DNA from 3 places in the Flavobacterium sp. N502536 genome. Region 1 is predicted to be linked to each of the others. Evidence: riboswitches for the same ligand, from Rfam matches in the RefSeq annotation. Region 1 holds a riboswitch; each other region holds the start of a gene.
What was found. A riboswitch is a leader RNA that binds a small molecule or an ion and turns the genes downstream of it on or off. The one in region 1 is predicted to bind cobalamin.
Positions count from the first base shown of each region.

Region 2: linked by a shared signal. The riboswitch ahead of OLM61_RS17455 (cell surface protein) and the one ahead of OLM61_RS01855 (TonB-dependent receptor) in region 1 are both predicted to bind cobalamin.
Region 3: linked by a shared signal. The riboswitch ahead of OLM61_RS03580 (TonB-dependent receptor plug domain-containing protein) and the one ahead of OLM61_RS01855 (TonB-dependent receptor) in region 1 are both predicted to bind cobalamin.

Region 1 covers NZ_CP110011.1:421,396-425,517, forward strand. Annotated here, with positions in the region: gene OLM61_RS01850 (YncE family protein) at 1-894, opposite strand, end outside; gene OLM61_RS01855 (TonB-dependent receptor) at 891-2,939, opposite strand; cobalamin riboswitch at 3,054-3,256, opposite strand; gene OLM61_RS01860 (beta-ketoacyl-ACP synthase III) at 3,731-4,122, shown strand, end outside.
Region 2 covers NZ_CP110011.1:4,136,512-4,140,633, reverse strand. Annotated here, with positions in the region: gene OLM61_RS17460 (hypothetical protein) at 1-1,156, opposite strand, end outside; gene OLM61_RS17455 (cell surface protein) at 1,200-2,489, opposite strand; cobalamin riboswitch at 2,874-3,076, opposite strand; gene OLM61_RS17450 (hypothetical protein) at 3,447-3,863, shown strand; gene OLM61_RS17445 (hypothetical protein) at 3,860-4,122, shown strand, end outside.
Region 3 covers NZ_CP110011.1:790,244-794,365, reverse strand. Annotated here, with positions in the region: gene OLM61_RS03580 (TonB-dependent receptor plug domain-containing protein) at 1-1,666, opposite strand, end outside; cobalamin riboswitch at 1,693-1,896, opposite strand; gene cobC (alpha-ribazole phosphatase) at 1,964-2,500, opposite strand; gene OLM61_RS03570 (adenosylcobinamide-GDP ribazoletransferase) at 2,485-3,270, opposite strand; gene tnpA (IS200/IS605 family transposase) at 3,496-3,927, opposite strand; gene cobT (nicotinate-nucleotide--dimethylbenzimidazole phosphoribosyltransferase) at 3,972-4,122, opposite strand, start outside.

The DNA.
Region 1 (4,122 bases):
AACTTTATTACTATTGGTAAGATAGCTCCATGAGACACTGTAGAAATAAAGCAAATCATCGACGAGACAGGTTGCCGAAACCGGAATATTAAGCTGCATTTTCTTCTCGTCTGTTTTCGTATCAATCACAAAAAGATTGGAAGGTGTGTTGTAATAATCGCCTCGCGAACTCACATAGATATCTCCCCTGCTGTCTACCTGCATGCTATGAAGATTGATCCCTACATCTATTTTTTTTATTTCGGTAAAAGTTTCAAGATCGATAACCGATACGGTCCGGTCGTAATTAGGTACTCGGTACCCCCCTGAATTTGCCACATATAACTTTCCATTATGCACTACCATTTGCTCCGGCTGATACCCCACTGTTACTTTCCGTTTTATTTCCAAGGATGTCGTATCGATTTCGGCTACAAATCCAATTTCGGCATTCGGATCAATGGCCACGGGGCCTGAATACGAACTTACATAGGCTTTGTTTTTGTAAAAAGTGACATACCGACAATTCGGAATGTCTATTTTTTTGATTCTTTTGGCCGTCCATTTGTCAATCACCTCCACTTTATTGGAACAGTTGATTACCGCATACACTTTGTTTCCGTAAATTTTAATATCATTCCCTACATCACCCAGCTCTTTTACGACTGTTGGGTTGCGTTCTGAGTAAATATCGGTGGTATAATTTCCGGTTCTGTAATTGAATACATCAATACTGGCACGGTTCATTCCCATATTGCCTTCGTTTAAAAGATAAAATCCTTCTATATTGCCATCCCCTCTGGGCGCGGCTACGCTTTTATCTGAAGAAGGAAAAACAGTTTCTTCTTCCCTGCAGGAAACCAAAAGAAGGGCTACAAATAAAGTAAGCAGGAATTGGGTAGTTCTCTTTTTCATAACGCAATACTGATTATAAATTTTAGTGTACGGCCCGGCATCGGATAGTTGTAAATGACTTCGTACTGCTGGTTGAGGGCATTGTTTAACTCGATTGACCCTTTTACTTCATTGCCCTGAAATGAAAACTTTTTCTGCACGGCTAAATCGTGTGTATACCAGGGTTGTACTTCATTAATCCTGATATTGTTTACATTTCCATTGTATCGTTTTCCAACGTAAATAAAACTGTAGTTAAAATTCCATGACTTATAATCCGCGTTTAAAATTCCGGATCCACTGTGCCAAGGAGTATAAGGAATCTGATCTCCATAAGACGATAATTCCAAACCGGCAAACTTGGTATAATCTCTACTCTCTGAATAGGTATAACTCAAATGGGCGCTCAGATTTACTTTGCTGATGTGCATTTTCATATGAACAACCGATTCTATTCCTTTGCCTTTCACTTCCCCAATATTGGTCATCATCCAGCGGAATAAATTTCCGGTTGGGGCTGCAATTATTTTATCTTTGGTATTGGTGTAATAACCATCGACCTGAATAGAAAACTGGTCTAATAAACCGCTTTCAAACGGTATGTTGTAGGTAAATCCAACATCGTACTGATTCATGTATTCGGGTCTTAAGGTACTGGAACCAACCATCGTATAATACAAATCATTAAAAGTGGGCATTCGAAACATGCGTTTTGCGAAAGCTCTCAAATTAAAATCGTAGGCTTTAAAAGGGCTGTAACCTAAAAATAAGGCCGGCGTAAACTCTGTTTTGTCGGGAGCTTTTGCATTGTAGCGTACTTCTTCCTGCACGTGCGTACCTACCACACTACCCAAAACCTTAAAGCCGTCCAGTCGGTACGAACTTGCCAGCGCAAACAATGCGGTGTAACGTTCCGGATAAGAAAAGAGCGTTTTGATACCTCTTCTGTTGGCATTTAAACGGTTGTATTGAAAATCCGTCGACAGTGAAACATCCCAGGTGGGTAAAATTTTATAGAGGTTGACTGCGGAGAAATAATATTCCTGCTGATAATAACTGTCGTCAGACTGGGCACCTTCGGTAACCACTTCTCCCAGCACATTGGTAGTATCTCTGGCTATATAATGGGTATAATCATAGGCGTATTTTGCCTTGGCCTGAAATTTATATTTTTCGCTAAAATCTTTTATAAAAGTACCCTGCGTGAAGAAATTCTTGTCGTATTGTCGGAAACCATCCGAAAATTTATTTTCTACAATAGCGCCCGGTGCTCCTCTTTCAGAATCGTAATAGTAGACTTTCGCATCCCAGGAACCATTTTTGATTTTTCCGTAAAGACCTGACTCAAAACGAAATGCTTCTATATCACTATTGTGTCTGGTGGCTGAGGTATCATAAGCTACAGTTCCGTCAAGATTGTTTCTTTTGTATCTGAATTTGTATGCGCCATTAGATTTTATGTATTCCGAACTGGCACTCAGACTTACTTTATCGCTTAGTTTTTGTTCCCATCTAAACGAAAAATCATTGTAGTTGATCGACATGGTTTTATAGCGCAGTAGTAAGTTGGTCTTTTTATTATGCTCAAAAACAGGACGCTTGGTTCGCAGGTAAATCGTAGAAGCCGCTGCAAAGTCTTTGGCCGATTGGAATATTTCACTTTTCTGACCATTGTACATCGTAAGCGATTCCATATCATCCAGCGAATATTTTCCCAGATCTGTCACTCCGTTTTGCGCATTTCCCAATTGAATCCCATCGTAAAAAACACCTACATGATGGGTTCCCATATTGCGGACATCGACCGTTTTGAGTCCACCTAAACCACCGTAGTCCTTGATTTGTACTCCGGCAAAATAACGAAGTGCGTCGGCAACATTGTGACTGGCTAAATTTTCGAGCAGTGTTCCCGAGAGGCTTTGTACGGGAATTACTTCCTGATAGGGTTTTGCCTTTAGCAATACTTCTTTCAAAACCCGCAAACTGTCTTTAGTAGTTTGAGAATGAAGTACAATAGGAGCAAATAATAGAATAAGGAATAAAAATATTTTTCTGGTATTACACATCACTGATTTAATTAAATAAACTCCGGGATGTAATAATCAAAAACGCAATAAGATAGAGTTCCGTTACAAAATAACGGGCCTGTTTATTGTTGTTCAACTTTATTCCACGAAAGTCTTAAACTATGTGATTATGGCAGGTCTCCTGACTTGTTCTATCTTTAAACAGCCTTCTCATTCGCCGCGGCGAACAATGGCATGAGTAACGTTTAAAGACTTGTACAGAACTTACAGTAGCGGGTCTGTTCAGGATTTACACCTGATTCCCTTTTAACTGTTTTCTCTTAAAGAAAAAACAGACCAAAATCTGGGCGTAAAGATAGAGTTATCTTTATAAAAACAAGAATTATTTAATGATATTACAGTTTTGACAATAAATGCGGCTATCTCTCGATAATTAACTAAAGAAAAGCTTTTGAGGTTTTGTATGATAAGTATTAGAAAAATTACACTCTTGCGGATGTTATTCAAAATTCAATCGTAACAAAAAAAACAATTTTGCGACAAACTGGAAGTTCAGTTTGGTTGTTTTTTCATAAACATTGAAGAACTGAGACAAAATTACTCGAAATAGGATTTGATTTTATTAATAATGAAGTGAAACAGAAATATTAAAAGTAAATTAACAAATCCGAAGAATTTTGCGTCTTTATATTTGTTAAATTGCGCCCCTGTAATTGAAGATGCCCCTCGTACTACATATTCTTCGAAAAACTCTTGTAAAATGGGCTGGAGAAAGGTTTTGGGCCGAAAGTCAAAATAAAAAAAACGCTAAAAGAGAAACAAAAAAATCAATGAATACAACAAAAGCTTCCATTATTGCTATTGGAGGATATGTACCGGAAACGGTTTTAAGCAATACTGATTTAGAAAAAAGAATAGATACAACAGATGAGTGGATCACATCAAGAACAGGCATAAAAGAAAGACGCATACTGGACGACCCGGCACTGGCAACCTCAGATATGGCTTCTTTCGCCATTAAAGACTTAGTAGAAAACTATGATATAAATCCTCTGGATGTAGATTGCCTTATACTGGCAACTTCAACACCCGACCATATTCTTACCCCCGCTGCCAGTTTGGTATGCGAAAAAGCAGGCCTGAAAAATGCCTGGGGATTTGACCTTAACGCGGCCTGCAGTGGCTTTTTGTACGCTCTTTCGGTAGGCGCAAGTTTTATTGA
Region 2 (4,122 bases), 1.3 Mb from region 1:
GTCCCATTGGCTCACTCACACAGTTCACCACTTTTATAAAATGAATTCCCGGAAGATTGGCTTTGTTGCCGTTTTTATCAACCGCCCAGTCAATATCAATATCCGGATTTTTAGCATTGACATACCCCCATTCCGGAGCATCGAAATTCCACAAAGTAGTTTGTCCGGGGCGTACTGCCGCGAAATTTACATTCAACTTTGTTCCTTCATAAACAGCGGTAGTTTGCGTTACCCAGGCAGGATAGTATTCTTTTTTAGTTTTTGATCTTGGCAAAAAGTAAGTCTGGGACTGGTTGTTCTCACAATAAAGGTGCTCACGATCTAAAAAGGGATCATTTGGTCCGCTTACCACAACTTTTTTGCCTGCTGCTGGTTTCTGATAGGTTATTTTAAAATTCTTAATGGTATTTTCTTTGGCGTGCTGACTTCCTATAATCTCGTACCATTCGTCATCATCCGGTTTCCCGTTTGCATTTTTGTCATAGGCTACATAAATTAATCCGGGAGCCGGTGGATTGGCTTTATCGGTCAAATCTGCCCCGTAAACTCTGAAATCTTTCTTTCCGGGAATATTAATCACCATATGATCAAATCCAACAGCGATCGAGCCTCCAAAGCCTCCCAAGTCAATTGGATATCCTACACTGGTTTCATTTATCCTTCCCAATGCTAACTTCATAACATCAGCTTTCGCAAATCCGTCTTTGTACAAATCATTGGCAAACATACCCGGTGCCGGGCTAAAATCGAAAATGCTTGTGATGTACGGATTGTAATTCTGAGCTTCATTTATTACATTCACGGTAGTCGCACTTGTTCCTTTTTTATCTCCTTCGGTAACATTTAACGTTAGTTCATAAGCTCCCGGATACAGGGCAATAAATCGCAAATCTTTGGCAGTCCCTACTACAGAATCTTTGGTTTGGTTGTAAGGATTTTTTTTAAGTACCCACTCATAACTAGGGTTAGTCGTTTCGGCAGAAGCGGTAATATTCAAAACATTAAAGGTAGCTACTTCAAATTTCCCCTGAAGTTTTACTGCTATTGGTATAACTAGTCCTTCTCCTGAGTTGGCATCATTTTTATCGTCATCGCTGCATGCGGTAAATACCGATGCCAAAGCAAATAATAATAAATGGGCAAAGTTTTTTTTCATAATTCTGGTATAATAATTTAGTTTAATACATTTTTGATTGGCGTTATCGCGTTGGAATACTTTCTCCTGACAGGTGCAAATCGGTTGCTCCCATGATTTCAGTCGAAGTTTCTCCCAGCCACCCCGCCTGCTGATTAAGACCGTTGTATACTTTAACAAAATCGATCCCCGGAAGCATTACTTTGTTTCCGTTTTTATCTATAGCCCAGTTGATGTCTATGGCTGAATCGTCATCGCCGTTTGGAGCATTATCAGCATATCCGTATAAAAAGGCATATTGCACAAAGTAACTTCCGGTTCCGCTTTCATCCACTGCATTATCCGGCAACCTTGTTCCTTTAAAAGTAATAGAAGCCTGATCTCTAAGCCATTTTGGCCAGTAATCTAAAGAATGATTGTAAGCGTTATTTTGTATCAGATAACCGCTTTTACCCTGATTGTCTTTCCAATAAATGTATTCCATATCAACAAAACCTACCGTACCTGTAGTTCCTCCCGGTACCGGTTTTTTGTTTGGATCTGGACGATAATACGTAATTTCATAATGCTGAATCGTTTTAGGTATTTTATGCCCGCCTCCTTCTATTTCGTACCATTCATCGTCCGGAAGTCCGTTTTTATTTTTATCGTAAGCCACCATTATAACCCCTGCCTCACTGCTTCCGCCTCGCATTGTACTGTTCGAATTAGGATTGGCTTCTGCCCAAAATGCATTGCCCAGCACTCTAAAATCGCGTTTGCCTTTGACGTTAACAATAGTATGATCAAACCCAAAAACAATATAACCTCCAAAGGCTCCAAGCGAAACCAGGTCTCCATTTTTCTTAGCCAGATAGGTATTGGCTCTTGATAAAATTCTTTCGGCAGTATCCCCGTCATTGGCAGCCGGTAGATCATTTATAAACTGTCCCGGAGCGGGTCTAAACTCAAATACCTTTGCGATATAGGTTTTATACTCCTTCGTTTCTTTTGTTACTGTAATAACTGCTTTTTGTGTTTGTATACTCCCTTTGTTATTTACCGCTACTGTTAATTCATAAACCCCGCTTTCTGCTGCTGCAAACAGCACTTCTTTTTCTGTAGTATTAGTTAGAGCATAGTTTTCTGATGTCGCTTTTGTAACACTCCAACTGTAGGTAGCTTCTGTAGCTGTATTGATAGTAGAATTTATAGCCAAGATTGCAAATCGCTGCGTGTTAAGAGCCAAATCAGAGCTTACCGGTGGCGGATTGTTATCCTCTTTGGCAGCATTATCCTCAGAACAGTTGCTTAAGCAGAGTGCCAGAATACAAAAGAATAAGAACCGGAAATATTGGGAAGTGTTGTAAAACATGTGGTATTATTTAAGTTGGGAGTTGATAAGGCAATTAAAATTGAAGTAATTGCAATGAGGTTTTCATTTTTAATCTTCAACCGGATGCCGTACCGAATGCATCCCATAGTTTTACGAAAGAGCATTGTGCCAGGATTGATTTTTTATAACATTCACTTTCCGGGCGAAATGCTTTTAAAATGGGAGAACAACGATGTAATACTCGCGACTGAAGTAAAGTAGAAACAAATGCAACAATAAATAAGAGTCCTTTTTCTGTATTATACATCACTAAATGAATTAAGTAAACTCCGGGATGTAATAATTAAAAAAGCAATAAGAGAGAATCCCGTCATAAAAAATGACAGGTCTGTTTATTGTTGTTCAACTTTATTCCACGAAAGTCTTAAACTATGTGATTGTGGCAGGTCTCCTGACTTGTTCCATCTTTAAAACAACCTTCTCATCCGCCGCGGCGAACAATGGCATGAGTAACGTTTAAAGACTTGAATAGAACTTACAGTAGCGGGTCTGTTCAGGATTTGCACCTGATTCCCTTTTAACTGTTTTTTCTTAAGAAAAAACAGACCAAAATCTGGCGCAAATATATAACTATCTTTTACAATAGAGTAATTCTAAATAAAAAATTCCAAATCTCAAATTCCAAGTTTCAAATTCCAAGTTTCAAATTCCAAGTTTCAAGTTTCAAATACGGCTCACAACATTACCGGGATTTAGAATTTATGAGTCACTCCAAAATCACAGCTTTAAAAATGAGGATTTTTCTTATTCTTTTTCTTAGCATTTCCCGTTTAAATCGCGTAGTTGTACGCTAAAATCAGCAGTGTCAAATCCCTATTTTTATACCAGAATTCAGGATCCTTTCACGATTCTAAACCATACCGAAAAACTTAAATCTAAAAATGAATTATAACCAAAACAGCCGAAAAAAATAGGCAGTGCTTAATTTTTTATATTATGAAAAAAATATTTCAATCTAATGGATATCCAGAAATAAAACTAGAATCGTCTATTCTGAACAACTTTGGTTTTATACCGCTTTATACTGAAGTTTTTCTGGATTTGCAAAATGGCAGGAACGAAGACAAACCTATCTTTACTACTCCAAAATATTTAACTGACGCTTCCATTCCTTTAACACCGGGCTTTCAACATCATGGCGGACTACTCTTTTTTGAGCATTATTTGTCTTATGAAGCCATGGATGGAGGACTTGAACAAGCAAAGACGGCCGCAAAAAAACTTTTGTTTAACTACACCATCATCAACAACTGTGATGGCAAAGACAATAAATTTAAAGGAATTGACCTTGGCCCAACTTTTATAGAAAGTAGAAAAATTGTTTTTTTCGTTACTTTAATCGATATCGTATGAGAACATTACACCTACTCGCATTGCTAGTCACCTCTTCTGTTCTGGCCCAATCGTATGACAAGACTGATTTAAAAAAAGTAGAATTACTTAACTCGTCTGCTTTGTCTCTATTAGATAATTCTGCAGCCATTATCACGTCGAATCCAAATGTTAAAGAATTCAATATTAATACAGAAAGCCTTGAAAGTATCTCGTTTGACGGGAATTTATTTTCAGCGAATATGAAAGGTCTTGAATACTATGGCTTAGGAAGCGGAAC
Region 3 (4,122 bases), 370 kb from region 1:
TGTCTGCCTGCGTGTATACAAAGCCATTATAGAGAAATTGATAATGGGCTGAAATGTTGTTTCTGGAGTAGGCAATGGCTGCAGTAACTTTATGAAAAGGAACAAAAAACAATTGCTTTTTGGTTTCGACATTTTCTGAAACTGTATACGCATAAGTCGCATTAGCAGTCAGGTTGTTTTTGCCAAAACTCTTTTTCCAGCTCAATAAGGTTTCGGCCCCATAACTGTTCACTTTGTCTGTGTTTTGTGGCCTCCAGATGCCATTATTTCCGGGGACCCATTGCAATAGATCTTTTATTTTGATGTAGTAAAAAGTCTGAGTCAAAGAAAAGTTCTGAACGGTAAAAATATTTCCAATTTCTGCCTGATAAGAACTCTCCGGTTTTAAATCACGATTTCCGCCTTCTTCCCAATACAAATCATTAAAAGTTGGAATTCTGAAATTTCGGGATACATTCAATTTCAAATTATATAATTTCCCAAACTGATAAGAAGAACCCGCTGAGAATAGTACAGGAGATTTATAATTGTCGGTAAACTCTTTGCGAACACCAAATTCGTTTTTCCAATTAGGGGATGCCTCTTGTTTTATAAGTAAAGCTGCCGAACTTATTTCTCTCACATTATCTCCAAAACCACTTCCGTATCCTTTGGTTCGGTTGTAATCCAGAATACCATTTAGTTGTATGGATTTTAGCAATTGATAGCCCAGATCCGCTTTTGTAGTTAAGCTTTCTGTTTTTCCGTAGGTATAAATATTGCTGGAATTGTCGGCATAATATTTATAGTTTTCGAAAATATAGGCCGTTTTTAAATTGGTTTTGAACCTGCCAAAATCACCATCGTACTCTAATAAGTTTCGATTAAAACCATTGACATATTTGCTTTTCGTTTCAGATTCAGAAACCAGTGAAGTATTTCGGTCTGTATTTGAAGTTTGGGTATATAATTTTAAACTGTTTTTGGCATCAATTTTATAACCTGCATTTGCATTTAGCGATATAACATCGTATTGACCGTTTTGATTCCAGCGCTGTTCGCCTTTCCAGTTGTATTGATTCAGATACTTGTAATCGTTTGTCGAACTGTTTTTAGAGAAACCAATCTGAGCGCTCCATTTTTCGTTTGAAATATTGGTTTTGTAATTAATTCCAATCGTATTAAAACTTCCGTAATCCAGTTTTAAAGTATTCTCAAATCGATTATAAAAGGTCAGATCGTTATTTAAATGCACCGTTCCTCCAACCGCTCCACTGCCGTAAATAACACTTCCTCCTCCTGCTTTTACGCTGATAGAATTATAATCGGAACCGGGAATGGTATTAAAATCGGTACTTCCATTCATTTGAGAGTTAATGTTGATTCCGTTCCAGATGACTGCTGTTTGTGATGATGTGGTACCTCTAAAGGATACGGTAGAAAGCATTCCACGACCGTATTCTTTAAAGTAAATAGTCGAATTAAAGTTTAATAAATCAGTCAGTAAAGCCTCATTCTTGCCAATAACAGAATCGTTTAGTTTTAAAACCGATTGCGAACTGGAGTATTTTTTAAGATTGGCGTCGGAAACGACAACATTTTTAAGTTTGGTAATAGAATCACTTTGCGCCGAGATAATCTGACACAAGCACAAGAAGTAAAAGACAAAAAGTTTTTTTAAAGCCATAATTTCTACACTCTTTTTCCCGAGAGCTCGATATTGGTTACAAAGGCAGGTCTCCTGGCTTGCGTCTTGTTGTTTACCTTCCCATTCGCCAGAGCGAGCAGTGGTTTTGTAGTTAACAACAAGCATTCTTTTCAGAACAAAGCTTACAGTTGCGGGTACAGCTCAAGATTTATTACTTGATTCCCTTTTAATGTGTATGAATGAACACAACCTTAATTTTGTGCAAAGATAAAGTTAAAATTATTGAATTTTCAAATTTGTTTTAGTTTTTAGAAGGAATTCGAAACAAATTGTAACTTAATACTCTATTTTAATAACCTGTCCGAAGGCTACTTTGTTGTTAAAGGCATCTTTCAGAGGCAATGCAGACTGATGGCATAAAATACTTCTGATTACACCCGCATGAGAGACAATTACTACAGGAGTGTTTTGAGCGTTTAAAATGTGCTCGTTTAAAAAGGCGTCCACCCTTTCATGAAGTGCTGTAAACGACTCGCCGTTGGGTACCTGTGTTGTGACAAAATCTTCCATCCACGGATTAAGCTGCTCCGATGGAATAGTCTCCCAGTTTTTCAGTTCCCAGTCACCAAAATTCATTTCCATCAAACGGTCGTCCTTAACTATGGAAATGGGGTTTGTCTTATGCTGAATGTATTCGGCCAACTTAACACAGCGTTTTAATGGGCTAGAAAAGAGTAGGGCTTCTGAGGGCAATTGCGAAACAATTTCTTCAAAAATAGTTTCAAACGGAACTGCCAAATCTACATCAGACTGGCCGTAGCAGATTCCTTTTTCGCAAGTGGTTTCGGTATGGCGAACTAGATAAACTTCCATATCAAAAGAATACTTAAATAGTAGATTACTTCACAAACCTGTTGCGTGGCTCCCAGACAGTCACCTGTATAACCATCAATCCATTTTTGAAAATAGCGGGCTAAGAAGTAACGCATAATAAATACCGGAATTAGAGCTAAAAGGAATTTATACTGAAAATAAGAAAACACCAATAAAGGAATTAATCCGAAGAAAAAGGAACCTGTAATTTCTTTCCAACTGTGTTTTTTGGCTATTGGTTTGCTTTTACTGGTAGCATCATCACGAGAATATTCATGAGTAAAAATGATAGATATTGCCGCCAGACGGCTTAAAGAATGAGCAGAAATGAACAAAAGGAAAATTAGAAAAATGTTAGTAGTGAAAAGAGTAACGGATTCAGCAAGTAGTTTGAATTTCAGTAAAAAAAGCAGCACCAAACCAATTGCTCCGTAGGCACCTATTGCGCTGTCTTTCATAATAAGCAGGATTTTTTCTTTGGTCCACCCGCCGCCAAAACCATCACAAACATCTGCAAAACCATCTTCGTGGAAAGCTCCGGTTGTCAGTATCGAGGTAACTATTGCCAAAAGAACAGCCGTCTCCGTAGATAGAAAAAGCGAAGAAAGGTAGAAAGCCAAGAAAGAAATGCTTCCCACAATCCAACCTATAAAAGGAAAATAGCGCGTTGCCTTGTTTAAATAGTCCGGATCATGATTGATGTTTTTAGGACAGGGGATTCTGGTGTAAAACATTAAACAGGTAAAGAAGATATGGAGTTCTTTTTTCATTTTAAGAGGATTGTTTGTTTGGCTAAAGCCTTTTTGGTTGTTAATATATGTTCCAACATCTAAAGATGTTGTCTATTCTATATCTATTGTATTGTATTGTATTCAAATCTGGAGGGTGTATAAAAAATAATTTATAAATATGTAATTTTTACATTGCCTCCAGATTTATCTGGAGGCCGTTGTATTTAGGGTTAGAATGGCTTTAGCCAAATTCTATTTATGTATCTATTGTTTATGAAAATCAAATTTGCTGATAAATTCATCATATTCTTCCTGAAAAGTTTTTTTCTGATGATGAATTTCTTGATTTTTAATATAATTTCTTACTTTGTCTATTGAAGATTCTGAAACAGAAACAGCAAAGTATTCATCCTGCCATTCAAATTTTTCTTTAGTTAAATTATTTTTATTGATCCAGTAGGATGATTCTCCTTTGACCAATTGCATTATTTTTTGAATATTTTGATCAGATCCTAATGAAATAAGGCAATGACAATGATCCGAATATCCGTTTACAAAGTCCACATATATTCCTTTTTCTCTTGCATTCTCTTTAATATGCTTCCACACTTTTTGTCTTAATTCTGTTGAACTTAAGAATGGGAATCTGTTTTTTGTACTCCAAACAAAGTGAATGTATATTTTTATGAACGGCATAATTGTAGTGTTTTTTCTTACATAACGTAAAATAATCACTTTAATTACTTCCTACTGACTCCCGCGCTTTCAAAACTGGCCATTTCATTCAAAAAAACTTCGGCCGATTTAATAATTGGAAAAGCAATCGCACAGCCAGTACCTTCGCCTAAGCGTAAATCCAGATTTAAAATGGGCTTCGCTTCTAAATAATTC